DNA from 2 places in the Endozoicomonas sp. ALB032 genome. Region 2 is predicted to be linked to the other one. Evidence: predicted binding sites of a transcription regulator. Region 2 holds the regulator's gene; the other holds the start of a gene.

Region 1 (15,243 bases), 950 kb from region 2:
CCATGGAGTAACGCTCAACAGCCTGGGCTAAGGAAGCTGTTGTACCCACTCCCTGCTCGAAGCAGACTCCGGCATGATACAGATCAATCGGCAGCTGGCTGGAACCATGAAGCACCTGCGAGCAACTTGCCGCCGAGACAGAGAAAGGTGCAGAGTAGAACCCTGGACGCATTGGCGTCGCTTCCGTAGTAATAGTCTGACAACCACTCAGAGCAGTGAGCGACAGAACAAATAGACAGTAGATTCCTAAAATTCTCATGAGCATCAGCGTTTCCTTAGCCACTCGTTTTTCAAAAGAACGATCCAGATATTAAACCGGAAAGACTTATTCTTCTATCCGGTAGTCAAGCCCAAAATGCAAGTATGCGTGCTTGGTGACCATCCGCCCTCTGGGGGTTCTCATCATATAGCCCTGTTGAATAAGATAAGGCTCCAGGACATCTTCGATGGTATCCCTCTCCTCACTGATGGCAGCCGCCAGACTGTCTACCCCGACCGGCCCACCATCAAACTTTTCGATCATGGCCAACAGCAGCCGTCTGTCCATATGATCAAAACCGCTGGCATCAACATCCAGCATATTCAATGCGGCATCGGCCGTCTCCTTGTGGATCACACCATTCCCCTTTACTTCGGCAAAATCACGCACCCTTCTCAGCAATCGGTTGGCAATTCTGGGCGTTCCTCTGGAGCGTCGGGCAATCTCTCCTGCACCTTCCTTATCAATCCCCACCCCGAGAATTCCGGCAGAACGTTCTACGATATAAGTCAGGTCCTCAATATTATAAAACTCCAGCCTCTGTACAATACCAAAACGATCCCGGAGCGGAGACGTCAGCAGACCCGCCCTGGTTGTCGCTCCCACCAAGGTAAAGGGAGGCAGGTCCAGCTTGATAGATCGCGCAGCAGGGCCTTCACCGATCATGATGTCCAGCTGATAATCTTCCATCGCCGGATACAATACTTCTTCCACTACCGGACTGAGGCGGTGAATTTCATCAATAAACAGAATGTCATTGGGCTCAAGATTGGTCAGAAGAGCTGCCAGGTCACCCGCTTTTTCCAGCACCGGGCCAGAAGTCGTTCGAATATTGCTGCCCATCTCATTGGCAAGGATGTGGGAAAGCGTGGTTTTACCCAGCCCCGGAGGTCCGAATATAAGGGTATGATCAAGGGCATCATTACGAAGTCTTGCAGCCTGGATAAAAATTTCCATCTGCTCCCTGACTTTTGGCTGTCCCACATAATCAGCCAGTTTTACCGGGCGAATAGCCCGATCCAGCACCTCTTCCAGAGGGCGTTCTGAGGAGGATATCAATCGATCTGCTTCAATCATGTTCTAGCTCGTCTACCATTACTCTCAGCGTACCATCTCCAGTCTGTTAAAAAAATAATCCAGCTTTGGGAACAAAACGCTACATTTAATCGTCCAAGCACTCTGAACGTAAAAAGAGCACTTGCGAGCACTTAGCTGCCCGGGGGTGCATTACCTTTTAAACTTCGGAGTCATCGGACTCCTATACTCTCTGTTTTAAATTCTGATTAAAGGAAGTACTCAGAATGAATACACATTTGGTTTCTGGAAAAGGCCTGACTAACTCGGTCATGGCCTCCGTGATGTTCGGGCTTGTGCCCATTTATGTACAGTTTATTAAGCTGTCCGGAAATACCCTGTTCTGGAACAGGGTCATTTTCAGCGCTCTCTGCCTGACAATGGTCTGCTATCGCATGGACCGGCTCCGGGGCTTCAGGGCGGTTTTTCTCTGCCGGAAAACTGTGCTGATGCTATCCTTGGGTGGTTTGATTGTTGGCTTTCAGTGGTGGCTGTTTGTCTGGGGCCCCGTGAATGATAAAACACAGGATCTCTCCCTTGGCTATTTTTTGCTGCCACTCACCCTGGCATTAACCGGCAAGCTGGTATTTAACGAGAGACTGAACAAGGCTCATTACTTTGCCATGGGGTCCGCGTCATTAGGCGTGCTTGCCATGATTTGGCAACAGGGCTCATTACCCTGGGTCAGCCTGGCAGTGGCCGGACTTTATCCGGTGTATTTCATCATCCGTAAACCTTTGCAGGTCGATACCTTGCCAGCTCTGCTTTTTGAGCACCTGTTGTTCCTTCCGGCCGGTATTTTCATACTGATGAGTGATCAGAGTTTTATGCAAAACCTGACCCATTCCGTCACTCTTTGGTATCTGCTGCCAGGTCTGGGGCTACTCTGCAGCCTGTCACTGATCTGCTACATCAACGCCTCCAGGCATCTGTCTGTCAGTTTGTTTGGCCTGTTGAGCTACCTGGAGCCTGCTTTGATATTTGTGGTGGCTGTCACCGTTCTCGGAGAAGTCTTCACCTTACAGCAGTGGCTCAGCTATAGCTTTATCTGGCTGGCAACGGCAGCCATCTGCGTTGACTCGGTCAGGAAGTTCATCCGGTAAACTACAAAGCAGACAAGCAGGTGAGGCTCAATCGTCTCACCTTTTAAATAAGACGCGGTGTTATCAGATCATACTTTTCAGAGCCTGACGAATCAGCTCTTCACTGGTCATGCCATCCTTGAGCAACTTACCAATGACTTTGCCGGCTTCCTGGGGTTTATAACCCAGAGCCACCAGAGCACTGACGGCTTCCTGTTCAATATCTTTTGCTTCGGCAGCCATTTCGCCACCGGCAACCAGAGGCTTACCTTCCAGCAGAGGTGCTGACTGCCAACGATCCAGCTTATCTTTCATTTCAACAATCAGCCGCTCGGCTGTTTTTTTACCCACACCCGGCAACTTCACCAAAGTGGCACTATCACCTTCCTGCACACAGCGCACAAAAGCATCAGCTTCTATACCGGACAACAGGGTCAGTCCGAGCTTGGGACCAACCCCATTGACCTTGATCAGAGTTCTAAACAACTCCCGCTCATCACGATTGCTAAAACCGTATAGGAGCTGAGCATCTTCGCGCACTACAAAGTGGGTATATAACACGACCTCCTGACCAACGTCCGGCAGTTTATAAAAAACCGACATCGGAGCTTCCACTTCATACCCGATACCATGGGTCTCTATCAGCAAATGAGGGGGCTGTTTGTCAGCCAGAAGGCCCCGAATTCTTCCAATCATCCTGTTTTCCAAATCTTTTATTTTCTGACTATAAGGTCAGAACGCCTAACAATACGACGAGGGCGTAGAACTCCTGAGAATTGTCACTCTCTAATCACTAAGAGAAGTTCAATTCGATGATCTGAAGGAGCTGCCCCCTTGAAGAAACTTCGCACATTTCTGGGATCACTCTGGCAGATCCTGCCCGAGGCTGGCCTGGCCAGTGAATACCACCCAGCTGTATCCGGTGGCCCTATTCCCATCCCTTTCATCAAGTCACAAAAATCTTTGTTAAAGGAAGATTTCCCGGGACGCCCGGCAAACTCACCTGAGCTTGATAAGCCTGCTCGCAGCTTCATCAGTTATATACAAGGCTACAGCAGCCTCCCGATGAGAGATCGCGCTCTGGTTGCCCTGAGAAGTGCGTACATTTGCAATACCAGACACCTGATCCCGGATATTGCTCAATGTGCACTGGATACGGGACTGAAAGCCAGTGATGTACAAATGGTTTCCCGTGGCCATCTGGCACCGGGCTGGGACAACAAACAACGCCTGTTACTGAAAACCACTGAAGAACTCTACAAAGAACAGATCATAAGTCCGGAGAACTGGAAAGAACTGAAGAAAATCTACACGCCACAACAGATCCTGGATCTGGTGTTTTGCATTGCTTCCTTTCACCTTTGTGTCCACCCAAACTAAGACTGCCCCGTAAGACGACGACGTCGAGTACCCGTAGCACCCGCCATCCTGACCAGACTGGAACGAGTATGAGCATGACAAAGAGCAACCGCCAGAGCGTCCGCAGCATCGGCCTGAGGGGTATCATTCAAGTCAAGGATCGACTTCACCATGTGCTTTACCTGGTACTTATCCGCAGAGCCTTTACCAACCACAGCCTGCTTGACCTGCCGGGCAGAGTATTCCGACACCTCAATATTGTGATTAACCACAGCCACAATGGCCGCAGCCCTGGCCTGACCCAGTTTCAGTGCCGAATCAGCATTTCTGGACATAAACACTTGCTCCACACCAACGGACTGCGGGATGTAACGTTCGATCAAAGTGCTGATGCCTTCATAAATCTGCTGCAAGCGCTCAGGTAGAGGCGCCTCCCGGATGCGAATACAACCGGACGCCACATAATGTGTTTTATTGCCTACTTCTTCAATTAATCCATAGCCGGTAATTCTTGAGCCCGGATCTATCCCCATCAGGATGGCCATTCAGAATGTATTCTCAAGTCAGATGTCGCTATTTTCAATGACAGCGTTTGATGCCCCCCGGGGTCAATGAGTGTGACAGCTTCTGCCAAAAAAATCTGACAGGCGAGGGTTCAAAGTCATGGTTATGTCAAAAGGATACTGTACACCCATACAATATACCAGCGGTGCCGGTGGGTATCAGAAACTTACAATTCAAGAACACTGAATTACCAAATTTGCCTGTGAGTAACGATAGAAGCAGCTTAGTATTTCTCTGGTAATACTTTCGTGGCGAGAACCGCAAAGATCATTGTTCTTGCTCAAGACTGTTTTACTCCACAAGATGATCCGGAAACGATTAATGTCCGACCTGCTAAAAACATTAATGATTATCACAGGCATCATTATTCTATTGTTTATGCTGCTGGTAGGCTTCAATGTCTGGGCGTTCACAGATATTCCAGCCGGGCTGGTATCTCCGGAACAGAAACAAAAAAACCCCGACACTTTCGTTATCGAGGCCCTTCATACCGACAGAACAACTTAGTCCAGCTGCGCCATCACTTCGGCAGGAATGTCAGCGTTAGTGTAAACATTTTGCACATCGTCCAGGTCTTCGAGGCGATCCACCAGCTTCATGATTTTTTCCGCACCGTCTTTGTCCAGTTCAGTCCGGGTAGAAGCGATCATCGCTACTTCGCCGCCCGCTGGTTTCAAACCTGCAGCTTCAATGGCTTCTTTTACCGCCATGAACTCAGTCCACTCAGTGACCACTTCAATGGAGCCATCGTCGTTAGTCAGTACATCTTCAGCACCGGCTTCCAGAGCGGCTTCCATAACAGTGTCTTCATCCAGACCCGGTTCGAAGAAGATTTGCCCCTTACGCTCAAACAGGTAGGCTACAGAACCGTCAGTACCCAGATTACCACCATGCTTGGAGAAAGCATGGCGTACTTCTGCAACGGTACGGTTACGGTTGTCTGTCAGACATTCCACCAGCACCGCGATACCGCCAGCACCATAACCTTCGTAGGTCACTTCTTCCATGTTGGAATCGTCATCACCACCGGCACCACGAGCAATCGCCCTGTTGACGGTGTCACGGGTCATATTGGCACCCAGAGCCTTGTCAACCACCTGACGCAGCTTGGGGTTATCCTCGATATTCCCACCGCCCTGCTTGGCCGCCACCACCAACTCACGAATGATCTTGGTGAAGATTTTGCCACGCTTGGCGTCCTGAGCCGCCTTACGGTGTTTGATATTGGCCCATTTACTATGACCTGCCATAGAAAATACCCTTTATCTCTTCTTGAACAGGCCGGTAAAAACCGGCCTCAGCAATTTATAAAATGGTCGCAGACGTTTTCTGGAACAGCCGCAGACGCTCAGTGACTGGTTGCAGACGCCGGATCACGACGAATACGGATATTCAGATCGCGTAGCTGGGTAGCATCCACTTCGCCCGGAGCCTGAGTCAGCAGACAGGCTGCGGACTGAGTTTTCGGGAAGGCAATAACGTCACGAATATTATCGGTCCCGCACAGCAGCATAACCAGACGGTCAAGCCCAAACGCCAGACCACCATGGGGAGGCGCACCGTATTTAAGAGCGTCCAGCAGGAAGCCAAACTTTTCCTGCTGCTCTTCTTCCTCAATTTTCAGGATACGAAATACTGTCTGCTGCATTTCCTGGTTGTGAATACGAACAGAACCACCACCGACTTCATAGCCATTGATAACCATGTCATAGGCACGGGAAAGCGCTTCAGCAGGATTTGCTTCAAGCTCTTCAGGTGAAGTCGTTGGCGCTGTGAATGGATGGTGCAGCGCGGTCAGTTCACCGTTGTCTGTTTCTTCAAACATTGGAAAGTCAACAACCCACAGTGGCGCCCACTCTTTCGTATACAAATTCAGGTCAGCACCGACCTTACAACGCAATGCACCCAGAGCTTCGTTGACTACCTTCTCTTTGTCTGCACCAAAGAAGACGATATCGCCATTGCTGGCATCCAGACGCTTCATAATCTTCATGGTGACATCGTCGCCCAGGAACTTGATGATCGGAGACTGAAGACCGTTTGCGCCGTTTTCGATTTCGTTAACCTTGATCCAGGCCAGACCCTTGGCACCGTAGATGCTGACAAACCGGGTGTAGTCATCAATCTGCTTACGGGAAAGTTCAGCTCCACCGGGTACTTTCAGTGCGGCTACACGCCCCTTCGGATCTTCAGCCGGTCCTTTGAAGACCTTGAATTCAACTCCGGCCATCAGATCAGCAACGTCCACCAGCTCCAGAGGGATACGCAGGTCTGGCTTATCAGAACCATAAAGGTTCATGGCTTGTGCAAAAGTCATGTGCGGGAATTCACCCAGTTCAACACCACCTACCTTTTTAAAAGTGGTCTTAACCAGGTCTTCAGCCATACCCATGATCCTGGACTCGTCCATGAAGGAGGTTTCGATATCGATCTGAGTAAATTCTGGTTGACGGTCAGCACGCAGATCTTCGTCACGGAAGCATTTTACAATTTGATAGTAACGATCAAAACCTGCCACCATCAGCATTTGCTTGAACAGCTGGGGAGACTGTGGCAGCGCAAAGAACTTACCTTCGTGAGTTCGACTGGGTACCAGGTAATCGCGGGCACCTTCCGGGGTCGCACGGGTCAGAACAGGGGTTTCAACATCCAGATAACCCTGCTCATCCATAAAGCTGCGAACAGCACTGGTCAGCTTGCTGCGAAGGATCATTTTTTCCTGCATTTCCGGACGACGCAGGTCAATAACACGGTTTTTCAGACGAACTTCTTCACCTACATCGGTGTAGCCTTCGATCTGGAAAGGCGGTGTCTGGGCTTCATTCAGGATTTCTACCTGCTTACCCAACACCTCAATTTCACCGGTGCCCATATTGGTGTTTACAGTGCCTTGGGGACGGGGGCGTACAAATCCGGTGATTTTCAGCACATATTCACTGCGTGCTTTATCAGCGAGAGCAAACGCCTCTTCGGTGTCAGGATCAATAACAACCTGGGCGATACCTTCACGGTCACGCATATCCAGGAAGATCACACCACCATGGTCGCGACGTCGGTGTACCCATCCACACAGGGTAACCTCATGCCCGTCATGGGAGAGATTCAGTTCGCCGCAATAATGGCTGCGCATAACATACCTCGAAACTGGGGGGCTGTTCAGGTTCAGCACAGAATCATCTGAAATTTTGTGCCTGAATTTATGGTTTTGAGTCACTCCGGGTGAAGCACAACCTCAGCACTCAAATGACCGAATTATTCACTGGCGGCTGCAGTGCCGCCCGAGCCCTTGGCAGGGCCCTGATTATCATTGCAGGACAGATTCTTCTTATTGCCACTCTTGAAGTCTGTCTCATACCAGCCGCCACCTTTCAGCCTGAAGGCCGGGGCACTCAACAGTTTTTTCAATTCAGGCTCACCACAGACACCACAGTCAGTCAGAGGTGCATCGCTGAACGCCTGAATCACTTCCTGCACACCACCGCAACTTCCGCACTGATATTCGTAGATCGGCATTGAATCTGTCTATCCTTTGTTTGCCATTGTCAGAACTGGGGCATTATACCTGAACCCTTGATTTTCACCAGATAGTGTCCAGACCAATAATCAGAAAATAGAGACGGGATCAGGGATATTTTCGATGACTGTGCAGACTTTACGAAAGACGAGGAAGGGAGCCCCTCCCCGTTGCTCTCAAACTCGATTACTTTTGCTGATTTGAACAGCTGCCTCCTGCTGCTTTTCCAGCGACTCAGCGACTTCCAGTAGAATCGACTCAAAATCCTGCAGATGCTCAGCAACACTCTTGCGTTGAGCATCCACATTCTCAGCCACTTCATCGAGATGATCTTCTTTCACATCCTGAGTTTCCTGACCTTCTTCCAGCTTTGATTCCATCCAGAGGCGGGCAAAAACCTGAGGACTGCTTGCACCTTCAAAACTGAGATTATCACCCCGGTGAGTCTCCGCTGCAGGGTTGACTGCATCCTCCAGCGCCTTTTCTGAGGGGACGCTATGCAAAGCAATAGCGAACCCTTCTTCCACTGCAGGAGAGGTTCTTGCCTGAGGTTTATCGTCAAGGAGCTGAACAGCACTTCTCAGCTCTGCAGGGTCAGAGGGAGAGAATACCTGTTGCAGAGTCTCCAGATCCTCAGTGGCAAGAAACTGGTTAGCACCCTCCTCAAGCTCAATCCGGTCATCCTCTGACCGGATTTCACCTTCTTTGTGCTCTTTATCCAGCGACTTTACTCCGTCCTCGTTCTGCTCCCTTCTTCTGAACTCCCTTACCTGCTCTTTCTGAGCCCTCTGTTCGAGCTCTTTTACGGCTTGCACACCTTCTTCACCGGTTTTCATAGCAGCAGGATCGAACCGCTGACGAATTCGCCCCAGCAGACTGTTAACACGCACAAACTCTGAGGTCACTGTATTCAGCTGCCTGTTAGCTTTGAGTAATGCGGCATGATCTGCGGTATTACTGGCTTCCAATGTCTTCATCTGCTGACTCAGAGCACTGATTTCTGTGGCAACACCTGCAATTTGATACTCGAGCGCTGTAATTTCATTCATCAACCGGTTTATTTGACCACCGCTGCTATTGTTACCGGCTTGATTAGACTGAGCACTGGCCAATTCAGCCTCTTTCAGGGTTTTATGAAGATTTTTGCTGGCCAGGAGTTCTGCATAGACTTCCCGCTGAGCCGCTATGTCATTTAAATCCCTGGTTCTGGATCGAATAGTTTCTCTCAGATTAAGGGCATTGACTGCACTATCCTCCCTCCTGCTTTGCTGATAGACCCGATTGCTGAAATTCTGATCGATAGAAGCAGCACTCACCATAGCCTGAGCATCACTGATCATCCCTTTAACAATAAGAATGAGTGACTGAGTGTCACTAATATCTATATCCTCAGCATTGAAGCGACGATTGAATTCATGCACTGCTGCCCTGAAGCCATCCAGTCTGGCGTCAAAAGCTTTTTGGAGAAAGTCACGACTGTCGGCATTGGAGACGCCTGGCTGATCTGGACTGACACTGACCGCCTGACCGCTATTGCTATTTTGCGAGCTGGAAATCGAATTCGAATTACTGAATCCCTGGCTCACCTGCGCCTGTGCTGGAGTTTGAGATACCTGCCCACTCTGTTGCACAGGAGTCTGGGATATTCCGGAATTGGGATCGACTGGATTCATAGTCACTTCCTCCCTGAAGGTTCTATAAGATAGTGCTTTAGTTGTTTGGCCTGCTTTCGCTCTTCTTCCCACCCTTTGGATGATTTCAGAATTTTCGCTGCATTTGATAGTGCTTTCACCGCCAATTTTCGATTTTTCAGACGAATAAAGCACTCCGTCATACAAATTGAAGGACGAGGATCTTCATTATCCAACCTTTCGGCATAACTCAGTGCGGGGATTGCAGCTGCATCCTGGTTTAAATGATGAAGCGCCAGCCCTATTCCCAAATAGTAACGAGAACTGCGATGATCCAGAAGAGCCAGATAACGGAAGACTTTAAGAGCTTCTGCGTAGTGACCAATACCAAAATGACTGAATCCAAGCTGATAGATGGCTTCCATCTGCCCCTGATCCAGCCCTCTTAATTCACGTATCGTTCCGCCCCGTCTTAAATAAGTCAGCCAAAGGTCTTTTCCTGCTTCAGCATTTTGCTGCAAGCTGTTCATATTTCATCCCTGAAAAACAAATGATCTCAATTCATTATAAACATTCATTTTTTTCTGACTTTCATTCATTAATCCTGTCAAACCAACAAAAAGAAATTAAAAGAACTAATTTTTATTCATTAAGATGATTTGCAAAATATCAGATCGCTGTTTTACTCAAGTACTCATATTGCCTAAACACTTAATCAAAAAGGGCTGGGCCTGATAATTTCAAGTTTCATGTCTTCTTACGTTTGAAACTTGTCGTTATAACTACGATGAGTGCTGCTCTGATGTTGTCATTCGTTTAGCTGGCAAGTCGGCTGATGGAGATAGTTGTGGCATATTAGGTCTGGAAAATATCATAGGCGTTGCCAGAATTGAGCAAGACTCTGTTCATGTCCGGTTCTGCGGCACTTCTATGAGTACGAGGACATGACTGTTACTCACCTCGATGTCGGTTATACAGTCGGTGCCTTATTGGGGCGGGATTGCTGGATAGCTTTATCATACAAGGATGCGGCCCCGCTAAACGCTTGTACAAAAGATGTGAGATTTTTCTAAACCCTGTTGCATCCTGTTAAGGATTGTATAAGAATCACTCTTAGCCCTATGGGGAGGTTTCGCAGTACATTCCGTCCGAGCAGTACAAGGATTTTTGAAACCAGGGCTAGAACACACATCGAATGCAGCAAGGAGCTGAACACTAATGAAACTCGCACAAATCAGTGCACTGAGTGCTGCCATTTTTATGGCTACCTCTGCTCAGGCTAACGCCTTCCTGGACGAATCAAGCCTGAACCTGGAGTTGCGCAACTTCTATCAAGCCAAAACCGCTGACAAAGAACCAACCAAAAGTGGCGACACTGTGGATTACGCTAATTCTCAGTGGGCGCAGGGTGTTCGTCTTGACTTCTCGTCTGGGTATTTTGAGAACATCGTTGGGTTGGACTTGGGTGCTTACTACTCTCTGAAATTGGGCGCCTCTAACATCGATCTCATTGATGAGAGCCTTAAAAATCCCGGCCTGCTAAGGGTTGACGGCAATGGCGATTCCCACAGCTACGGCAAAACATCCTACGCAATTAAATTCAATCTTGCTGACATGGGTGTAGCGAAATATGGACGCATGTTCCTGGACACACCTCTGGTCAACGACTCTGATAGCCGTGTTCTGCCAAGCCTGAGCGAAGGTTTCTATGCAGACATCACCTTATCCGGCTTGTCTGCTCATACAGCCTGGATTACGAAAGGCAATGGTAAAACCGAGTCAGGCTTTGAAGATTACGAGGTAGGCGACGACAGTGAAGCAGTAATGACACTGGGTGGCGCCTACGACTTTGGTAACGGTCTGGAATTAAGCGCAGACTATGCCAGCCAGAGCAACTATGCCAAGAAATACTTGGGCGAAGCCAGCTTCTCTACAGAAGTTGAAGGTGTTGAAGTGGGTGTGGCTGGTCAGTACGGGCAAGTCGAACTTACTGGCGACAGCAAGCCAGCGACTGGAGACAAGAGTCAGTACACTTATGGACTGAAAGTGGCCGCTGGTGTAGGCCATGCCGACTTTGGCATTGCGTACACAAAAGTTGAAAGCACAGACTTGGGCGCATACAAAATTGGCTGGGCTGGCGGTGACGATGACACCGGTTACTTTGGCTATAACTCTATCCAGATCTCTGACTTCAACAGCAATGGCCAAAAAGCCTGGGGCTTCTCTGCAGGATATGATTTTGAAGGCGTCGTTGACGGCCTGAGTGTCAAGGGTATTTACGTCATGGGTGAAGTTAAGTCTGAGGACGAAACTGAATACAACCTGGACATCAATTATGCAATTCCTCAGGTTGAGGGTCTGACTGCCCGCCTGAGATACGCAAACAATACTGTTGAAGCCAAAGGTGCAGACGATGTTGTCAAGACCGACACACGAGTCATCCTGAAGTACAACGTCGCTGTATTCTGATCTAACCATCAGAAGAGCAACCTTATGAAGCCTCTGCACATGCAGGGGCTTTTTTATTGCCGAAAGCAGCAAACCGACTTAAACAGCACCCCATCAAAAGGCAATCATTGCTAAACAAATACATCAGACACTAAAAAGGGAGGCTGAATACCTCCCTTGAAGGACTGAGAAGAACTCAAAGAGTCAACACCAGCGTCATCACGAAGCGGCGTATTCCTTGAGCTTTTTCAAAGGACGCACCTTGACCTGAATACTGGCGGGCTTGGCGGGCACATCCATTAACTCGCCAGGCTTGAATGGATTGGGTACGCCTTTCTTGGCTTTCTGAGCAGGTTTTTTCCTGGTCACGATCTTGAGCAGTCCCGGAAGAGTGAACTCGCCACAGCCCCGCTTCTTGATATGACGCTCTACCAGTATTCCCAACTCTTCCAGCACAGCGCCCACTTCTTTCCGACTCAAACCGGTACTCTCTGAAATATCAGCAAGAATCTGGGTTTTACTGTACTTATCCTTGATAGCTGTGGCTTTCTTCGCTGCCATACAATTACTCTCCTGATGGATTTTCCCTGTAGGTTACCTTCCGCACCAGCGGATTGTGATCTGCCACTTCACCAGGCTGATTTAATGTTTCACGAGGCAAGTCCGAAAAATCGGACATTAAACTTCCCTAACCTCAGAGAGCCTGCAAAACCAGACTTTTGAAACATCTGAAATCACTATAACAAGTGATTTTTTACAGTGGTAGTCTTTTTTGCACCCTTTTAAGCATTGCCATAGCCCTCTATATAAGGGGCATAGAAAGAGTTTGAGATAGAGGCACAATGACGTTACATTAATCCATACAGCAGTGTTACGCTGTGGCTTTTTGTTGCCCGTTTGTTTGCGCGCTGAATTGACCGCATTACTGATTTCAAAGCATTCCCATAATTTCGGGAGGCAGTCACTTCATAGAGAGCTTGCAGCAAGGAGCTTTATTGATGTTTTACCGGTTTAAGGCGCTTTTTAATGCAGTAATGCCTGAAATCGACATATTTTTACAGTCACACTCATAACAACCAAAAGGACTCAGCACTTGAAACATCTTAAATTTATCCACATGATCTTAGGCATCCTTTCACTGGCAGCATTAATTGTGGAGGGGTCTGTCCTCAATGTGCTGCTGGGTGGCGCACTGGCTATCGCCTCAGCTACCATGCTGCTGCTCACTGCCGCACTGATTCACCTCTGCCTTGGCTGCTATCTGACAGTCTATCGTGGCAAGAAATCCTTTTTGCAGGCAATGGCTTCAGTTATGCTGATTGCAGCGACTGCACTCAGTGGCTGGGCAATATTTTCTCACCAGACACCTGAGATTCCATCCTCACTACTCCTCGTTGCCGGGGTTCTGCTGCACGTCGTAATCAACCTGAGATCCTTCAACCCCACAAGCCCAATGGAAATCGTAGATTCCGATAGAGAAACAGGCACCGTCAAGTGGTTCAACGTTTCAAAGGGCTTCGGCTTTATTACCCGGGATAGTGGTGAAGATGTCTTCGTCCACTACCGCACGATACGTGGAGAGGGTCATCGGACACTGTCTGAAGGGCAAAGGGTAGAATTTATCGTGGTGGAAAAAGATAAGGGACTGCAGGCAGAAGACGTGATTGCTGCACCCAAAGGCCGCTAACATCAATACTTTTAATGAATGGGGCTCTTTCCGGCCCCGTTAAGGCTTCTGACCCTTATTAATAATGAGGAGGAGCAGTCTCCTTCTGTTCTTCCAACCGAGAGCTGGCCATAGCCATTAATTGCTTCTGCAGCTGAATCATTTCCTGCTTCAAACGATCAATTTCCTGCTGCTGACGGGTGACCACCTCATTAAGCTGGGCAACGGTATCTTCCTGAAAACTGAGCTGGGTCTGCAGCTCAATCAATTCCTCTTTCATTTCACTCCCCCCACTGATTCAAAGCAGCTGAACAATGATTCCAGCTTCTTTTTGATCTCAGCGACCTGCGCCTGCCCGTATGGCTTGGCTGGCAACCTGCCCCAAACAGGGTTTGGCCAAGCAACATCACTTTCATAACGGACAATATGATGAACATGCAACTGTTTCACAACATTACCCAGAGACGCTACATTCATTTTATCCGCCTCAAAGACATCATTCAGAATGGCTGCCGTCAATGACGACTCACAGGCCAGCTGTAGCTGCTGCTCTTCATCAAGATGAAAAGCTTCATAAACCCCTGCCACCCTGGGTACCAGAATAAACCAGGGATACTGACTGTCATTCATCAGCAAAACCCGGCAGAGGGGCAGATCCCCCATGACAAAGCAGTCCTTATCCAGCCTCTTATCCAGCTGAAATTCGCTCATAATTACTCCGATTAAGCCGAGTTGCCAGTAATAATTTGCAGCACTATAGCTAACCTGCCGGTGAAATTCGACTGTGATTCACTCAGTAGCCATGACGTCTCTGCACAACCGTAGTAATATGCCACTTTTGCGTTTTGATAATCGGATAACTGAGCACATGCGTACTAGTCAATCCTTGATCTCCACCCTCAAGGAAACACCTTCTGATGCCGTCGTCGTCAGCCATCAGCTGATGCTGCGAGCAGGCATGATCCGTAAACTGGCATCCGGTCTCTACAGCTGGATGCCGATGGGTCTGCGCGTTCTCCAGAAGGTAGAGAACATTGTTCGTGAAGAGATGAACCGCTCTGGCGCACAGGAAGTCCTGCTGCCTGCCGTGCAACCGGCTGAACTCTGGCAGGAAACCGGACGTTGGGATCAATTTGGCCCCGAACTGCTTAGATTTAAAGACCGTCATCAGCGCGATTTCGTCATTGGTCCTACTCATGAAGAAGTCATCACCGATATGGTTCGAGACACTATCAGCAGCTACAAACAGCTGCCCATGAATTTGTACCAGATCCAAACCAAATTCCGTGATGAAATCCGCCCCCGTTTTGGCCTGATGCGTGGTCGAGAGTTCATTATGAAGGATGCCTATTCATTCCATTCCAATGACCAATGCCTCGGTCGTGAATACGAAAACATGCACGATACCTACAACCGTATCTTTACTCGTCTGGGCCTCAATTTCAGGGCTGTAGAAGCGGATACGGGCTCCATCGGTGGCAGCGCCTCACACGAAATCCATGTCCTGGCCGAATCTGGAGAAGACGCCATCGTCTTCAGCAACCAGAGCGAATACGCAGCCAACATTGAAAAAGCAGAAGCTCTGGCACCTTCTCACGAGAGAGCAGCTCCGTCTGAAGAAATACGCCTGGTCGATACCCCCGAAG
Region 2 (15,243 bases):
ATTATTTAAAGAAGATGCGAACAAGTCCTCAACCATGAGATAGTATTTTTATTAAGTCGGGAGTCAACAGTCAGCAGCGTGCAGTCTTAAGAACAGATATCTGCTAAATGTTAACTCACCACTTCTGTTCTTACTTATGGTTGTTATTTTTACCCACTCTCACCGCCAGAACGTCACAGCCCGCACCATGCAGAATGCTGGTTGATGTTGAGCCGAGGATCAGGGCCAGACCGTGTCTGCCGTGGCTTCCAACAACGATCAGGTCAACGTCTGATTCGTCAGCGATGCGATGTACTTCTCTTTCCGGGCGGCCATAAACGACATGCTGTTCGCCCTTGTCCAGATTAATACTCTCTGCCAAACGCGAAATACGCTCTCTGGCCTGCTGGGTGATTTCATCCTGAAGGGTTGTGAGGTCCAGTGGGATATCACTGCCATAAGCCACACTCAGTGGTTCAACCACATGCACCAGTGTCAGTCTTGCCTGGTAGGTTTCTGCAAGAGACTTTGCTTTATCCAGAACATCGTCTGCCTCGTCAGACAGGTCAATAGCAACGAGTATATGGTTATATTGACTCATAGACCGTCTCTCTCTTCCCGGTGTTTTTCAGAGAAATGCAGCTCAATCCAGTTTCGTAGCCATTTTTATCATCTGAGCCGGTGAGCTGCATTTCCGGATCATGGCTATGCACTATAACCACTACAGCTACAATACCGCTGCATAAAGTTGCGATATGAGGTTGTGACATAAAGTGGCGATTTACTGCAGGCATCATAGACCAAACGCCTATATTGTATGGCTGTAAATGGAGTTGTCCAAGTAAATTTGCAATGGGTATTTGTTATGAATCAGTATTTTTGCGGATATATTGGTGTTCATTTCCTTGACATTGATAAAAAATTCAAAGAAGGTAGGCTCAAAAATTCAAACGGTTGTATGAATTTCTGGCGAACACAGTCTGAGATGTATTCATCAGGAGTCTTACTGAGAATAATCTGCCATTTTCGTTAAAGGCACTATTTTCAGTCAGACTTCTGGCGCCATTTGTTCAGACGTCAGTTATCAGGACAACCTTTTTCAATCCGTCCGGAGAGAGATAAATGATATATCAGGGGAAAGCGTTCAAGGTTCTGGCACTTGAAAGCGGCATCGCTGAGTTGAGATTTGACCTGGATGGGGAGTCGGTGAACAAGTTCAACCGGCTTGCCATTGAAGATCTTAATGCTGCAGTCCAGGCCATCAAGTCGGACGGCACCATTAAGGGTGTCGTTCTTACCAGTGGCAAGGAAGGCGTTTTCATTGTTGGTGCTGATATCAAGGAGTTCACTTCCAACTTCCGTCAGGAAGAGAGTGAACTGATGGAGATGGTCATGGGCGTAAACCAGACCTTCAGCAGTTTTGAAGATCTGGATATGCCGACCGTTGCCGCCATCAATGGCAGCGCTCTGGGTGGTGGTTTTGAGATCTGCCTGTGTGCTGACTATCGTGTTCTGTCCAACAAAGGCGGTGTCGGCCTGCCTGAAGTTAAACTCGGTATCTACCCGGGATGGGGTGGGACTGTCCGTTTGCCACGTTTGATCGGTGTTGATAACGCGATCGAGTGGATTGCTGCCGGTCGTGAACAGAAGCCTGATGCAGCTCTGAAAGTGGGTGCTGTAGACGCAGTCGTTGAAACCGAAAAGCTGGTGGACTCAGCGGTAGCTATCATCAAACGCTGCCTGGCAGGTGAGCTGGATTACAATGCCCGTAAGGATGAAAAGCGTTCACCTCTCAAGCTGCCTTTGCTGGAATCGCTGATGGCTTTTGAAACAGCTACGGCGGTTGTCAAGCAGCAAGCGGGCCCTCACATGCCAGCACCTGTGGCTTCTGTCAAAGCGATCAAAAAGCATGCCGAGCTGCCAAGAGACGAAGCCCTGAAAGTGGAAGCTGAAGGTTTCGTCAAGTTGGCCAAGACGCCTGTGTCTGACGTCCTGGTGGGTCTGTTTCTGAACGACCAGATGCTCAAGAAGAAGACCAAGGAGCTGACCAAAAAGGCAGGTAAAGTTGAGAAAGCCGCTGTTCTGGGCGCCGGCATCATGGGTGGTGGTATTGCATACCAATCTGCTTATAAAGGCACTCCCATCCTGATGAAAGACATCGCTCAGGAAGGTCTGAATCTGGGGTTGAGCGAGGCCAGCAAGCTGCTGTCCAAGCGAGTGGCCCGTGGTCGTATGGACCCTCTGAAAATGGGAGAGGTTCTTAATCACATTGTTCCAACTCTGTCGTACAGTGAGTTTGGTGATGTTGATGTCGTTGTCGAAGCCGTTGTCGAAAACGTCAATGTTAAGAGGGCAGTCCTGGGCGAAGTAGAAAATCACGTCAGTGAGGACGCTGTTCTGGCCTCCAATACTTCAACCATTTCAATAACAGAGCTGGCTAAGGATCTGAAAAGACCCGAAAAATTCTGTGGCATGCACTTCTTCAACCCGGTTCACGCAATGCCTCTGGTGGAAGTGATTCGTGGTGAGAAGACCAGCGAAGAAACGGTGGCAACGGTTGTTGCTTATGCCAAGAAGATGGGTAAGGTTCCTATCGTTGTTAATGACTGCCCCGGGTTCCTGGTTAACCGGGTGCTGTTCCCGTACTTTGGTGGTTTCGCCGCGCTGGTGAAAGACGGTGCCGACTTCCAGCAAGTCGATAAAGTCATGGAGAAGTTTGGCTGGCCAATGGGTCCGGCTTACCTGCTTGACGTAGTGGGTATCGATACTGGCTCTCATGCGGAAAAAGTGATGGCTGAAGGTTTCCCCGACCGTATGTCCCGTGACTGGAAGAGTGCCATTGACGTGATGTTCGAGAATGGGCGTTACGGACAAAAAAACAATGTCGGCTTCTACAAGTACGAGCAGGACAAGAAAGGTAAGCCCAAAAAGGTGGTCGACGAAGCGGCTTATGAGCTTCTCTCTGAAGTGGCTGGTGAAAGTCGTGAGTTTGAGACTCAGGAAATTATTGATCGCATGATGATTCCACTGTGTATGGAAACCGTTCGTACACTGGAAGACGGCATTGTTGATACAGCTGCTGAGGCTGACCTGGCTCTGCTCAACGGCATCGGCTTTCCGGTTTTCCGAGGCGGCGCCCTGAAGTACATCGATAGCATGGGTGTCGACAAATTCGTTGAACTGGCTGATCAGTACGCTCACATCAGTCCTCTGTATCAGCCTACTGAAAAGCTGCGGGAAATGGCCCGTGAAGGCAAGACGTTTTACGGCGCGTAAACAGCCTTGAGCGACAAAAAAATGGTTAATCACGAGCAACAGATTTAAGAGAGAATTGACTATGAGCCTTAATCCGAGAGACGCCGTAATTGTTGACTTTGGGCGGACCCCTATGGGTCGCTCAAAGGGTGGCATGTACCGAAATGTCCGTGCCGATGACCTGTCTGCCAACCTTATCACCGGAGTATTGAACCGTAATCCCGGTGTTAACCCTGAAGAAGTTGAAGACGTGATCTGGGGCTGTGTCAACCAGACTCTGGAGCAGGGTTGGAACGTCGCCCGTATGGCGTCTTTGATGACTCCCATTCCTCATACTTCATCAGCCCAGACTGTCAGCCGTCTTTGTGGTTCTTCCATGAGCGCACTGCACACCGCTGCTCAGGCTATTCAAACCGGTAACGGTGATGTCTTTGTTGTAGGTGGTGTTGAGCACATGGGCCATGTGGGTATGATGCACGGAGTGGATCCTAACCCGCGCTTGTCCAAGTACGCTGCCAAAGCTGCTGGTATGATGGGTCTGACTGCAGAAATGCTGGGGTTGATGCACGGCATTACTCGTGAAGCCCAGGATGAATTTGGTGTGAGGTCTCACATGAGAGCCTGGGAAGCGACCAAAGCCGGTCAGTTTAAAGATGAGATCATCCCTATGCAGGGACATGATGATGATGGCAATCTGGCCGTTTTCACCGAAGATCAGACGATTCGTCCTGAAACCACACTCGAAGGACTGGCGCAGTTGAAGCCTGCCTTTAACCCGAAAGGGACAGTGACAGCCGGAACGTCTTCCCAGATTACCGATGGTGCTTCCTGCATGATTGTTATGTCTGCACAGCGTGCACAGGACCTGGGTCTTCAGCCAATGGCTGTGATTCGTTCCATGGCAGTTGCCGGTGTTGATCCGTCCATCATGGGCTATGGTCCTGTGCCCAGCACCAAGAAAGCTCTCGAGCGTGCAGGACTGACTATCGATGACATTGATCATGTTGAGTTGAATGAAGCCTTTGCTGCTCAGGCTCTGCCTGTCCTGAAAGACCTGAATCTGCTCGACAAGATGGATGAGAAGGTGAATCTGCACGGTGGCGCTATTGCCCTGGGTCACCCCTTCGGATGCTCTGGTGCCCGCATCTCCGGTACTCTGCTGAATGTAATGAAGCAGAACAATGGTACGCTCGGTGTAGCAACCATGTGTGTAGGTCTGGGTCAGGGTATTACTACGGTATTTGAACGTCTGTAAGGCGTCGGCCTTTGCCAGACGGGTTCCTGTCTGGCTTATCCTGCCTGAAAGTACTCGCCCCGGAATTCTATTCCGGGGTATTCCTTTTTGATGCATTTTTATGCAGAGATTCTGCTTCGAAAATGAGTATATTTTTCAGTGTCTGCATAAGTTATTTTGTCGGTAAAACCCGACATTTTTTCCCGTCAATGATCATCATGAAATCTGTCAGGCTTCACAGTAATTAAATAATCTTTTGATATTCAAGGATATTATTGCTTATAACTGGCTGGATTAATCATTGAGGCTGTGAAACGATAAATAAGAGGGTCGTTCGAGAAAAATTCAGGATCATTGCAGGGTTTTCCTTGACCGATGTTTTTCTTGACCTTATATATTGAAACAATTTTCAATTCCCGACCTTTCTTGTTTTGGTCGCAGACAGCACTGAGTGTTTTATGATCTTTTTTCCAGGCTGGTCAGCATAACCGGAACAATGGAGCTGATTACAGGACGTGTAAGGTAGCATGGGTAAATCTTTAGTTATCGTCGAGTCGCCGGCCAAGGCGAAGACAATAAACAAATATCTGGGCAAGGACTTTGTTGTTAAGTCCAGTGTTGGTCACATTCGTGATTTGCCCACCGCAGGTGGCTCCAGGAAGCCTGTGGACCCCAAAGCTCGGGCAAAGGCTGCTGCTGAGACACGTAAGCTATCTCCTGAGCAGAAAATCATCCATAAGAAGCGCAAAGCCAAAGAACAGCTGATTGAAAGAATGGGCATCGACCCTGAAAAAGGCTGGCAGGCACGTTACGAGATACTGCCCGGCAAAGAGAAGGTGGTTGACGAGCTGCGTCGACTTGCAGCATCGGCTGACACAATTTACCTCGCAACCGATTTGGATCGTGAGGGAGAGGCCATCGCATGGCATCTTCAGGAAGCCATTGGGGGGGAGCCTGGTCGTTATAGGCGGGTAGTCTTCAACGAAATTACCAGGAATGCCATCCAGGAAGCCTTCAAAGAGCCCGGCTCTCTCAATATTGACCGGGTCAATGCCCAGCAGGCAAGGCGATTCCTCGATCGTGTAGTAGGTTATATGGTTTCTCCTCTGCTCTGGGCTAAAATTGCCCGTGGCCTGTCAGCAGGGCGGGTGCAGTCAGTAGCGGTTAAGTTGATTGTTGAGCGCGAGCGTGAAGTCAGAAGCTTTATCCCGGAAGAGTACTGGGAAGTTTACGCTGACCTGGCTACGGAAAATGGAGAAGTTATCCGTTTTCAGGTGGCCAAAGAAGCTGGCGATGCCTTCAGACCTGTCAGTGAGGCTGCCACCGGAGTTGTTCTTGAAAAGCTGAGACAGGCTGATTACAAGCTGACCGTGCGTGAAGACAAACCGACCCGAAGTCGTCCTTCTGCACCCTTCATTACCTCAACCCTGCAGCAGGCGGCCAGTACGCGTCTGGGATTCAGTGTCAAGAAGACCATGATGATGGCCCAACGTCTTTATGAAGCGGGTCACATCACCTACATGCGTACTGACTCGACCAATCTGAGTCAGGAAGCGGTGGAGAGTGCCCGGGAATTTATCGATGGTACGTTCGGCTCAAGGTATCTGCCTGAAAATCCGAACCGGTATTCCAGTAAAGAAGGCGCTCAGGAGGCTCACGAAGCAATACGTCCTTCCTCTGTGACTGCTGAGCCAGGCTCTATTTCCGGTCTTGAGAAGGATGCAGAGCGGCTCTATGAACTGATCTGGAGACAGTTTGTTGCCTGTCAGATGACGCCTGCGGAGTACCTGAGTACGTCCCTGACAGTTCGGGTGGACGACTTTGATCTCAAGGCGAGGGGCAGAACCCTCAAGTTTGATGGTTACACCCGGGTTATGGCAGCCATAGCCAAAAAGGGTGAAGACATCATTCTGCCGGCTCTGGAAAAAGGTGATCCGCTGGATCTGAAAAAACTGGACCCGAAACAGCTGTTTACAAAACCGCCGGCCCGTTTCAGTGAAGCGGCTCTGGTAAAAGAGCTTGAGAAGCGTGGCATTGGCAGGCCCTCGACTTACGCTTCCATCATTTCGACGATTCAGGATCGCGGTTATGTTTCCCTGAAAAATCGTCGTTTCTATGCCGAGAAAATGGGCGATATTGTCACAGACCGGCTGGTTGAGAACTTCCATGATCTCATGGATTACAACTTTACCGCCAAGATGGAGTCCAATCTCGATGTAGTGGCTGAAGGTGGTGAGAACTGGAAAGATCTGCTGGACAGTTTCTACAGTGATTTCAGCAGCAAGCTGGAGCAGGCTGAAGACGACAGCGACGGTATGCGATCCAATGACCCTTCTCCTACCGATATCAAATGTCCTGATTGTGGCAGGGATATGATGATTCGCACGGCCAGTACGGGAGTATTTCTGGGGTGCTCCGGCTACTCGCTCCCGCCCAGGGAGCGTTGTAAATGTACCATTAATCTGGTGCCCGGCGAAGAAGTTGAAGATGCTGACGACGAGAATGCAGAAGTCAACGCCTTGCGGGCTATGCATCGTTGTCCCAAGTGTTCTACGGCAATGGAAAGCTACCTGATTGATGAGCAGCGTAAGCTTCATGTCTGTGGTAATAACCCGGACTGCTCTGGCTATGAAGTGGAAAAAGGTCAGTTCAAACTCAAGGGTTATGATGGTCCCGTGCTTGAATGTGACAAGTGCGGTTCTGAGATGCAGCTCAAATCCGGACGCTTTGGTAAATACTTTGGTTGTACCAACAGCGAGTGTAAAAACACCCGTAAGCTCTTGAAAAGCGGGGAAGCGGCTCCCCCCAAAATGGATCCGGTACCCATGCCTGAGCTCAAATGTCTGAAAGTGGATGATCATTATATTCTCAGAGATGGTGCCTCAGGTCTTTTTCTGGCGGCCAGTCAGTTCCCAAAGAACCGTGAGACCCGTGCTCCTCTGGTCAGTGAACTGATCCCGCATCAGGCGGCTATTGATCCAAAGTATCATTATCTTCTGGATGCACCGAGACAGGATGCTGATGGTAATCCCGCAATCATTCGCTACAGTCGCAAAACCAGGACTCAGTATGTTATGACTGAGTCTGAAGGTAAGGCGACAGGGTGGAGTGCTACCTTCCAGGACGGCAGGTGGGAAGAAAAAGTCACCAGGAAGCGTAAAAAATCCTGACCTGGCCTCGTCACAAACAAGACCTTCACAGAGATCCGTGGAGGTCTTTTTATTTTTGAGAAAGATTATGTCTGAGCAGTGGCGTTCCCATACCAACAAAAAATTACACTATGCCCGTTTACAGCTGGATGCCTGGGAAAGAGCAGAAGCTTTTGAGCAGGAGGCTTTTCGAGAGGCATTTCTGATGCATGCCAGTCAAGCCTATTCCTCGATGCTGGCGGAGATATTGTCTCCCTACGGTGAGCAGCTGACCCGGTTGCTGTCTCTGGAAGATGCTTGCAGATTGATGGATGAGCAACCTGCAGAAGTGTCTGAACTCGAGCAGTTAAAGCAGCTGGAGTCATCGGACAGTTGGCTGGCAGATTTACTTAAAGCTTATGACGATATTTTTAATGCTAATGGTAATATACAATCATATTCAAGTAATAGCAGTATGATTATGATTGCTTCGGATACCAGTGAAGTCACCAAAGGTATTAAGACGCCAGAAAGTGCCAAGAGTATTCTTGCCTCCCTCAAGGAGTTGGTAGGGCACTTTAGAAATTTCAATCTTGAATGGTGATTAGATTTTTTAGATCTGATTCATGACTCATAATAGTGTGCCTGGATTGATTCAAACCGTGCATGATTGTGGGAATGTTTAGAACTCTGTTGTTTATGGCTGTTGTTCAATTTGATCAGAGGTATCTTATGACTAAGATCATGCTGTGCTGTTCGGCAGGTATGTCTACCAGCATGTTGGTGGAGAAAATGCGCGAAGCAGCTGAAAGTCGGAGTGAAGAAGTCGAGGTTGAAGCCTTCGGCGCTAGTCATTTCGATGAACAGGTAGCCTGTTTCGATGTTGTTCTGCTGGGTCCTCAGGTTAAATATATGTTGAATGATCTCAAGCTGCGTGCTGCCGAATATGCTGTTCCGGTTGAGGCGATCAGCCCTGTTGATTATGGCACGATGAATGGTGCGAAAGTATTGGGCTTTGCTCTGTCGCTAACAGCCTGATTAATTCCAGTTTATCGTGTGTATGCTGCAATACGGGGGCAAAAGCTGCAGCTCTTTTAAGGGTTTTTACTTTCCAGTCTGCAATAACACTTTGCATTACTCTCTACTGACCTATTGCATCATAAGTCACAATGCTGCATGATTTCTCCCTCTTATACGCTATTTATGGAACGAAATATGGCTGCATCGTTTTTGGAAATTGTGGAACTTCCAACAGGAGAGATTGTTCTGCGAAGCAGTGACGACGAGGGTGAGCCCCTGCTGACTATGAAATTTTCAGAGGAAGCCAAACAGTATCTTGAAGGGGACCATTTGCAAGTGGCAAAGGTCATGTTTGATGCTGGCATGCGTGAAGTTGCTGAACTCACTCGTCCGCAATCCTCTGAAGAAGAGATTCCTGAGAACAGAGTACTGCACTGACTCTATTTTCATGGAAATGACAGGCATCATGCAACCTGTCTACTGCGAATAGCCAGCCCCTGACACTGTCCATTCCTGGCTGCGCTTTCAAGCCTACTTAGCCACCCTTTATCCAAATGCCCCAGCCAGCTGATGACAGTGTGGCTGGTTCCGGATGCCAGCGCTTTCCTGGTGAGTTCCAATGTCTGATTAATATTGTTGGAGCTAAAGATTTGCACCTTGTCATGATTTAAGTCGCAATTCTTTAACCAGTGCAGGGTTCTGGTGTCATCTGCCAGAATCAGGGTCAACCAACGTTCACTGTCAGTGGACAGCTGACTGAGCATGGGCGTCAGGAGTTGTTCTGCCTGCCAGGGTTGACCTGAAAGAATGAGTTCATTAATACTGGGCTTCAGAGACTTTTCAGTTTTTCCTGATAAAGTCTTTTCTAGGCACGAGGGGTTAATGCAGACTGTATTGGTCTGGTAGCTTGGGGCTGAAAAATTGTGCCTTTCACTGCTGGTTCGGTACAGCATAAATTCTTCCTTCTGGCATAGCCCGGACGCTGTTTGTTATTCGCACTTCAGCGTAGTGGGCCTTTAACAACAGCTGCCTGTTGTGAGTACTGTCTCTGGTAATGGTCAGGCTCATCTTATTCCGTCTCAGGACTGATTTCTGATGACTCCGACGCTTAAACCTTCGATGGCAAAGGCATCCTGAGTGAGATCAACGACTATGGTTTCGAACTCGTCGTTTTCCGGATGCAGCAATACTTTGTTTTTCTGTTTCTCGAATCTTTTTACGGTGACATCATCTTCAATCCGGGCGACGACAACCTGACCGTTTCGAACATCTGTTGTCTTGTGAACGGCCAGCAGGTCACCATCAAGAATCCCGATGTCCTTCATGCTCATTCCTTTTACCCTTAACAGGAAGTCTGCCGATGGGGTGAAGAAAGCGGGATTGAGCATCAGGTGGTCTTCGATATGTTCCTGGGCGAGGATCGGGTTCCCGGCAGCAACTTGTCCGATAATCGGAAGGCCTTCAGGCTGGCTGTCCGGAATACGGATACCGCGGGAGGCGCCGGGGGTAATCTCGATAGCGCCTTTACGGGCCAGTGCCCTGAGATGTTCTTCGGCAGCATTGGGTGAGCGAAAGCCGAAGGTCTTGGCGATTTCGGCTCTGGTGGGTGGGAAACCTGTCTCGTCAATATGAGATTTGATCAGGTCCAGTATCTCGGATTGCCGTTTAGTCAGTTTGATCATGGTCTCTCAATCTGTTTTTTTATACAGTATCTGTGATTATATACAGTATTCTTGTGGTGGCAAGTTATTATCCAGGCTGCGACGATAAGCAAAAAATGACAAGAGGGTCGTCAATGGTGCAGGTGAGGCATGCTTTGCCACCATAGTGATGAGTTGTTGGCTGAAATTCGCAAGCTGAGTCCCTGAAGCTTTTTTTAATAAAAAATCCGGAGGTGGTTAATCTCCGGATTTGGCATTTTATTTATGATTGTGTAGAAGTTAATTTCTTCCGCAGTGCATCCCAGGCATCATTTGAAACTTCTACTTCAAAGCCATCAAAACCATGCCAAACTTTAACAAAATCTACATGTTTGTAATCAAGCCATTCTAATATTCTTTCTCTGATATCAAGGGCATTATCCTTACTACCAGTATGGATAGCTAATCTGGATTTAACTGCTTTGGCACTTTTGATATTAAAATCCTCTTTCGGATCAAACTTATGGTATATTAGTTTACTCACATCAATAGATTCATCATCTGGTAACATATATTTTATAGAGTTAATAGTTTCTTCAATAATTTTTTCGTCTTTTTTGGGTTCATCTATTTTTCTGTAATTTTTATAATTTTCGATAGGAGTCATTTTGCTATCAGCTGTCAAGTCATTTGGTTTCAAACTTTTATCAGATTTCAAATCATTAGATTTCAAGCTTTCAGCTGAGTCATTCCCGGCCGCATAAAATTCTAAAAAGCTGCCATCCTTAATCAGCATCTCCACCAACCGATTGCCTTGTCCATCTACAATGGCAATGTAACCAGGGGAGACAAAATGAAAGTGTGGTGGTTTTTTTGTACCGAAGCCTCTGAGTGTTCTTGTTGCGGCAGTGGCAACTTGACCATAAGCTCCCTCTTCATTAATGGATACTCTGGTCTTCTGAAGAATTTCCAGATCACAATTTGAGGGATGGCCTAATCTTGTTAAATCTTCAGACCTTATGACATCGGCTCCAAATGTCTGAGAAATTTTGTCGAGTAAATTAGTGTCACAACTGCCGTCTATTTTTATCCTGGGTAGCATTAGATCCATCTCTTTTTTACGGCCATTTAATCCGTCAATCAGGTGATTGATTGTATCAGAATCAAGGTTGTTAATCCCTGTCGGACTGTCACCAGGGGTTATTATTGCGACTAATTTAAGATCTTCACCATTCACTGATCGGAAATTTTTGCCAATGGCGCCAAATTTTCCATTATCAAAAAATTGCACGTTTTCAGTTGACTTCATCATCTTGACGTTTTCAATCATACTTCCGTCTGCGCAGATAAATTTGCCCGAGGCCGTTTTTTCTTTAGAAAATGGCCTCTCCCAGATACCCTCGAATTCCATCACATTGCCAATTACCGTTGTAATCAGTTCTCGTCGAGTTTTACAATGACCATGAAACAACTTATTGATTTTTCCATGAGTCTTCTCTTTCACGAAGTCTTCTGCGATGTCGGCCAGGCACCTGTCCTGGTCAGGACGGTCCAGCTTTTCGGTTCGATAACATACAGACAGTATCTGATCAAGATGCTCGTTTATGACGGCAGAGTCAGAACCTATAAAGTTAGCGCAAGAGAGTGCCTTCTGTATCTGATACGGATCCTTGGCGTAAGCATGGTTAATGCTGAATTCGCCTAGTTTTTTATGGATCTCAATCTCCATCTCATCAGTTAACTCTTCTTTAGAGATACCCAGGATCGATGCCTTTCTGGCTTTATCATCCATACTCGCCAGAAGCATACCCAGAACCGGAGCCAGGCTGGTAGAAGACACTACCTTGCTTTTATTGTCCCTGTCGTCTAAGGCGTTCAGAATTCCTAATGACACTTTATCAATCAATTTTTTTACAAGATATGAAGCCTGTGAGGTGGCTTTGAAGGATGTGTTTCGCAGATTTAGCGGTTGCGATGACAATGAAAATTGTCTGAATGAATGTCCAATAGGGTGCATAATATTTTCTCCTAACTCTGATAATAATTAATTTTTTATTCAGGACAAACATACTGCTTCCATGTTTGCGGACAGCGCATGCTTTTCAAATAGCCGTAAATTCTGTGTTATGTAGTATTACTATGAGTTAAGTATTTGCTTTCGCATTAATCACTAACTGGTTAGTTAGTTACGATAACATCTTGTTTCCTGCCATAAAGGCTCGTTACCATGGTGGATTTATCTCTGTCCAAAGTACCGCCATAAAACTTAACTTGTCTATCTGTCCATATTATGGGGGCTACGATACTTTTAGGCTTTTGTTAAAAAAATCCGGAGGTGATTAAACTCCGGATTTGGCCTTTTGTTTATGATTGTCCAGAAGTTATTTTAGCAATCATTTTATGCCAGGTATTATTATTAACTATTATTTCAACAGGATTATCTCTTTCATAAATCTTAACAGCAGATCTATATTCTTCTCCTATGGATTCTAATATTCTTTCTTTAAGATCTTTAGCGTCATCCGAAGAAAAGAATTCGAGTGTTAAAATTTTATCATCTGCCATAGCGCTTTTAATTTCAAGTTTCCCATCCGGATCATAATAGTCTTTTATAAAATTACTCACATTTACAGTTTCAAAAAAGTCAAAAGATAACCGTTTTATTGCAGATAAGTCTTCTTGTACCAGCCTTATTTTTGTGGGCAAATCGATTTTAGGCTCTGTATTATAGTCACTATCAGGCATATCATCTTCACTATCAGACATGTCAAAATCGTAATAACCTGACTGGTTGTCAGAGCTCTGTTTTCCAGCGGGTGTGATTTCAGGTGTACCGCCAAGCTCAAAAAAGCTGCCATCCTTAATCACCATCTCAAGCAACCGATTACCTTGTCCATCGACAATGGCAATGTATCCAGGGTAATTAAACTCAAAGCTGGGACGAGAGGATGGGTCCCTGAGAGTAGTTGTTGCGGCAGTGGCCACTGTACCATAAGCTCCCTTTTCACCAATGGATACTTTGGTCTTCTGTAGTATCTCCAGATCACCGTCTGATGAATCGCCTAATCTTGTTAAATCAGCGGCCTTTATTATGTTGGTTCCAAATACCTCAGAAATTTTGTCGAGTAACCTGGTATCACAACTATTCTCTATTTTTATTTTCGGAAGTCTTAGATCCATCTTCACTTTACGATCATTTAATCTTTCAATCAGATGATTAATGGTTTCAGAGTCAAGTTTATTAATCACTTCAGGATCTTCAAAGTGTGGTTGTATTGCAACTAATTTAAGGTCTTCTCCATTCAAGGATTGGAATTCTTTACCAATGGCATCAAATTCACTGGTCTCAACAAATTGAAGCTCTTCAGTTGAAGACATCATCTTGACGTTTCTAATAAAACTTCCATTTGCGCAATTAAATGGGCGGTGGACCGTTTTGTCTTCAGAGAATTCATCTTTCCAAATACCGTCGAATTCCATCACATGACCTATCACCGCTTTAATTAGTTCTCGTCGAGCTTTAGAATGACCATGAAACAACTTTTCGATTTTTCCATTGGTCTTCTCTTTCACGTAATTTTCTGCGACATCGGCCAGGCACCTGTCATGGTCATGACATTCCAGTTTTTCGGTGTGATAACATTCAGACAGTGTCTGATTAAGCTTCTCATTCCCGAGGGCAGAGGTAGAACCTATGAAGTTACTGCAAGAGAGTGCCTGTTTCTGATCCGGATCCTTGGCGTAAGGATGGTTAACGCTGAATTCACCTAGTTTTTTATGGATCTCAGTTTCCATTTTATCAGTTAAGTCTTCTTTAGAGATACCCAAAACCGATGCCTTTCTGGCTTTATCATCCATACTCGCCAGAAGCATACCCAGAACCGGAGCCAGGCTGGTAGAAGACACTACCTTGCTTTTATCGTCCCTGGCGTCTGCAGCGTTCAGAATTCCTAATGACACTTTATCAATCAGTTTTTTAACAAGATATGAAGCCTGTGAGGTGGTTTTGAAGGATGTGTTTCGAACATTTAGTAGTTGCGATGACAATGATAATTGTCTTAATGAATGTCTAATAGGTCCCATTATATTTTCTCCTAACTCTGATAAAAATTTATTTTTATTCAGGACAAACATACTGCTTCCATGTTTGCGGACAGCGCATGCTTTTCAAATAGCCGTAAATTCTGTGTTATGTAGCATTACTATGAGTTAAGTATTTGCTTTCGCATTAATCACTAACTGGTTAGTTAGTTACGATAACATCTTGTTTCCTGCCATAGAGGCCGTTACCACGGTGGATTTATCTCTGTCCAAAGTACTGCTATAAAACTTAACTTGTCTATCTGTCCATATTATGGGGGCTACGATACTTTTAGGCTTTTTTTAATAAAAAAGTCCGGAGGTGATTATACTCCGGATTTGCCTTTTTGTTTATGATTGCCCAGAAGTTATTCTATGAATCATTTTTTCCCAAGCATCAGTTGAAATATGTACTTGAAGAGGATAAGCGTTGATAGAAGATTCATATTCTTTTCCAATGGATTCTAATATTCTTTCTTTAAGATCTTTAGCGTCACGCAGAGAAGAGATTTTGATAGTTAAACGTTCATTATCTGCCTTAGCGCTTTGAATATCAAGCTTCCCATTCGGATTATAATAGTTATTTATAAAAGTACTCACATCTACACTTTCAGTAAGATCAAAAGATAACTGTGTTATCACAGATAAGTCTTTTTGTACCATCTTTGTTTTTGTGGGTAAATCGATTTGACTGCTTTGATCATCGTCACTATCAGACATATCATCATCACTATCAGATATACCAAAGCTCTGTTTTTCAGCGGGTATGATTACAGGTGTACCGTCAAGTTCTAAAAAGCTGCCATCCTTAATCACCATCTCAAGCAACCGATTACCTTGACTATCTACAATGGCAATGTAGCCAGGGCAATCAAAATCAAAGCTGGGATGCTCAGAGGATTTGTCC

What was found. Region 2 encodes LexA, which represses DNA repair genes until DNA is damaged. Its sites were predicted from a motif close to TACTGTNTANNTANACAGTA; they were not measured.
Region 1: a site for LexA is predicted at 4,456-4,475, ahead of ruvC (crossover junction endodeoxyribonuclease RuvC). Genes of this name have one in related genera too.

The regions. Positions count from the first base shown of each region.
Region 1 is NZ_JBLYNW010000001.1:6,178,465-6,193,707, forward strand. It holds gene ACO6VG_RS23180 (hypothetical protein) at 1-265, opposite strand, end outside; gene ruvB (Holliday junction branch migration DNA helicase RuvB) at 326-1,336, opposite strand; gene rarD (EamA family transporter RarD) at 1,561-2,436, shown strand; gene ruvA (Holliday junction branch migration protein RuvA) at 2,500-3,111, opposite strand; gene ACO6VG_RS23200 (carboxymuconolactone decarboxylase family protein) at 3,250-3,795, shown strand; gene ruvC (crossover junction endodeoxyribonuclease RuvC) at 3,792-4,319, opposite strand; gene ACO6VG_RS23210 (hypothetical protein) at 4,660-4,845, shown strand; gene ACO6VG_RS23215 (YebC/PmpR family DNA-binding transcriptional regulator) at 4,842-5,588, opposite strand; gene aspS (aspartate--tRNA ligase) at 5,687-7,468, opposite strand; gene ACO6VG_RS23225 (FmdB family zinc ribbon protein) at 7,591-7,851, opposite strand; gene ACO6VG_RS23230 (hypothetical protein) at 8,029-9,525, opposite strand; gene ACO6VG_RS23235 (hypothetical protein) at 9,528-10,013, opposite strand; gene ACO6VG_RS23240 (OprD family outer membrane porin) at 10,702-11,952, shown strand; gene ACO6VG_RS23245 (HU family DNA-binding protein) at 12,151-12,492, opposite strand; gene ACO6VG_RS23250 (cold-shock protein) at 13,025-13,618, shown strand; gene ACO6VG_RS23255 (SlyX family protein) at 13,677-13,877, opposite strand; gene ACO6VG_RS23260 (HIT domain-containing protein) at 13,874-14,308, opposite strand; gene ACO6VG_RS23265 (proline--tRNA ligase) at 14,466-15,243, shown strand, end outside.
Region 2 is NZ_JBLYNW010000001.1:5,229,396-5,244,638, reverse strand. It holds gene ACO6VG_RS19160 (hypothetical protein) at 1-38, shown strand, start outside; gene ACO6VG_RS19155 (universal stress protein) at 131-580, opposite strand; gene fadB (fatty acid oxidation complex subunit alpha FadB) at 1,102-3,255, shown strand; gene fadA (acetyl-CoA C-acyltransferase FadA) at 3,317-4,489, shown strand; gene topA (type I DNA topoisomerase) at 4,996-7,638, shown strand; gene ACO6VG_RS19135 (DUF6586 family protein) at 7,706-8,200, shown strand; gene ACO6VG_RS19130 (PTS sugar transporter subunit IIB) at 8,329-8,634, shown strand; gene ACO6VG_RS19125 (hypothetical protein) at 8,812-9,054, shown strand; gene ACO6VG_RS19120 (SulA-like leucine-rich domain-containing protein) at 9,081-9,569, opposite strand; gene lexA (transcriptional repressor LexA) at 9,696-10,298, opposite strand; gene ACO6VG_RS19110 (serpin family protein) at 10,540-12,273, opposite strand; gene ACO6VG_RS19105 (serpin family protein) at 12,621-14,390, opposite strand; gene ACO6VG_RS19100 (serpin family protein) at 14,688-15,243, opposite strand, start outside.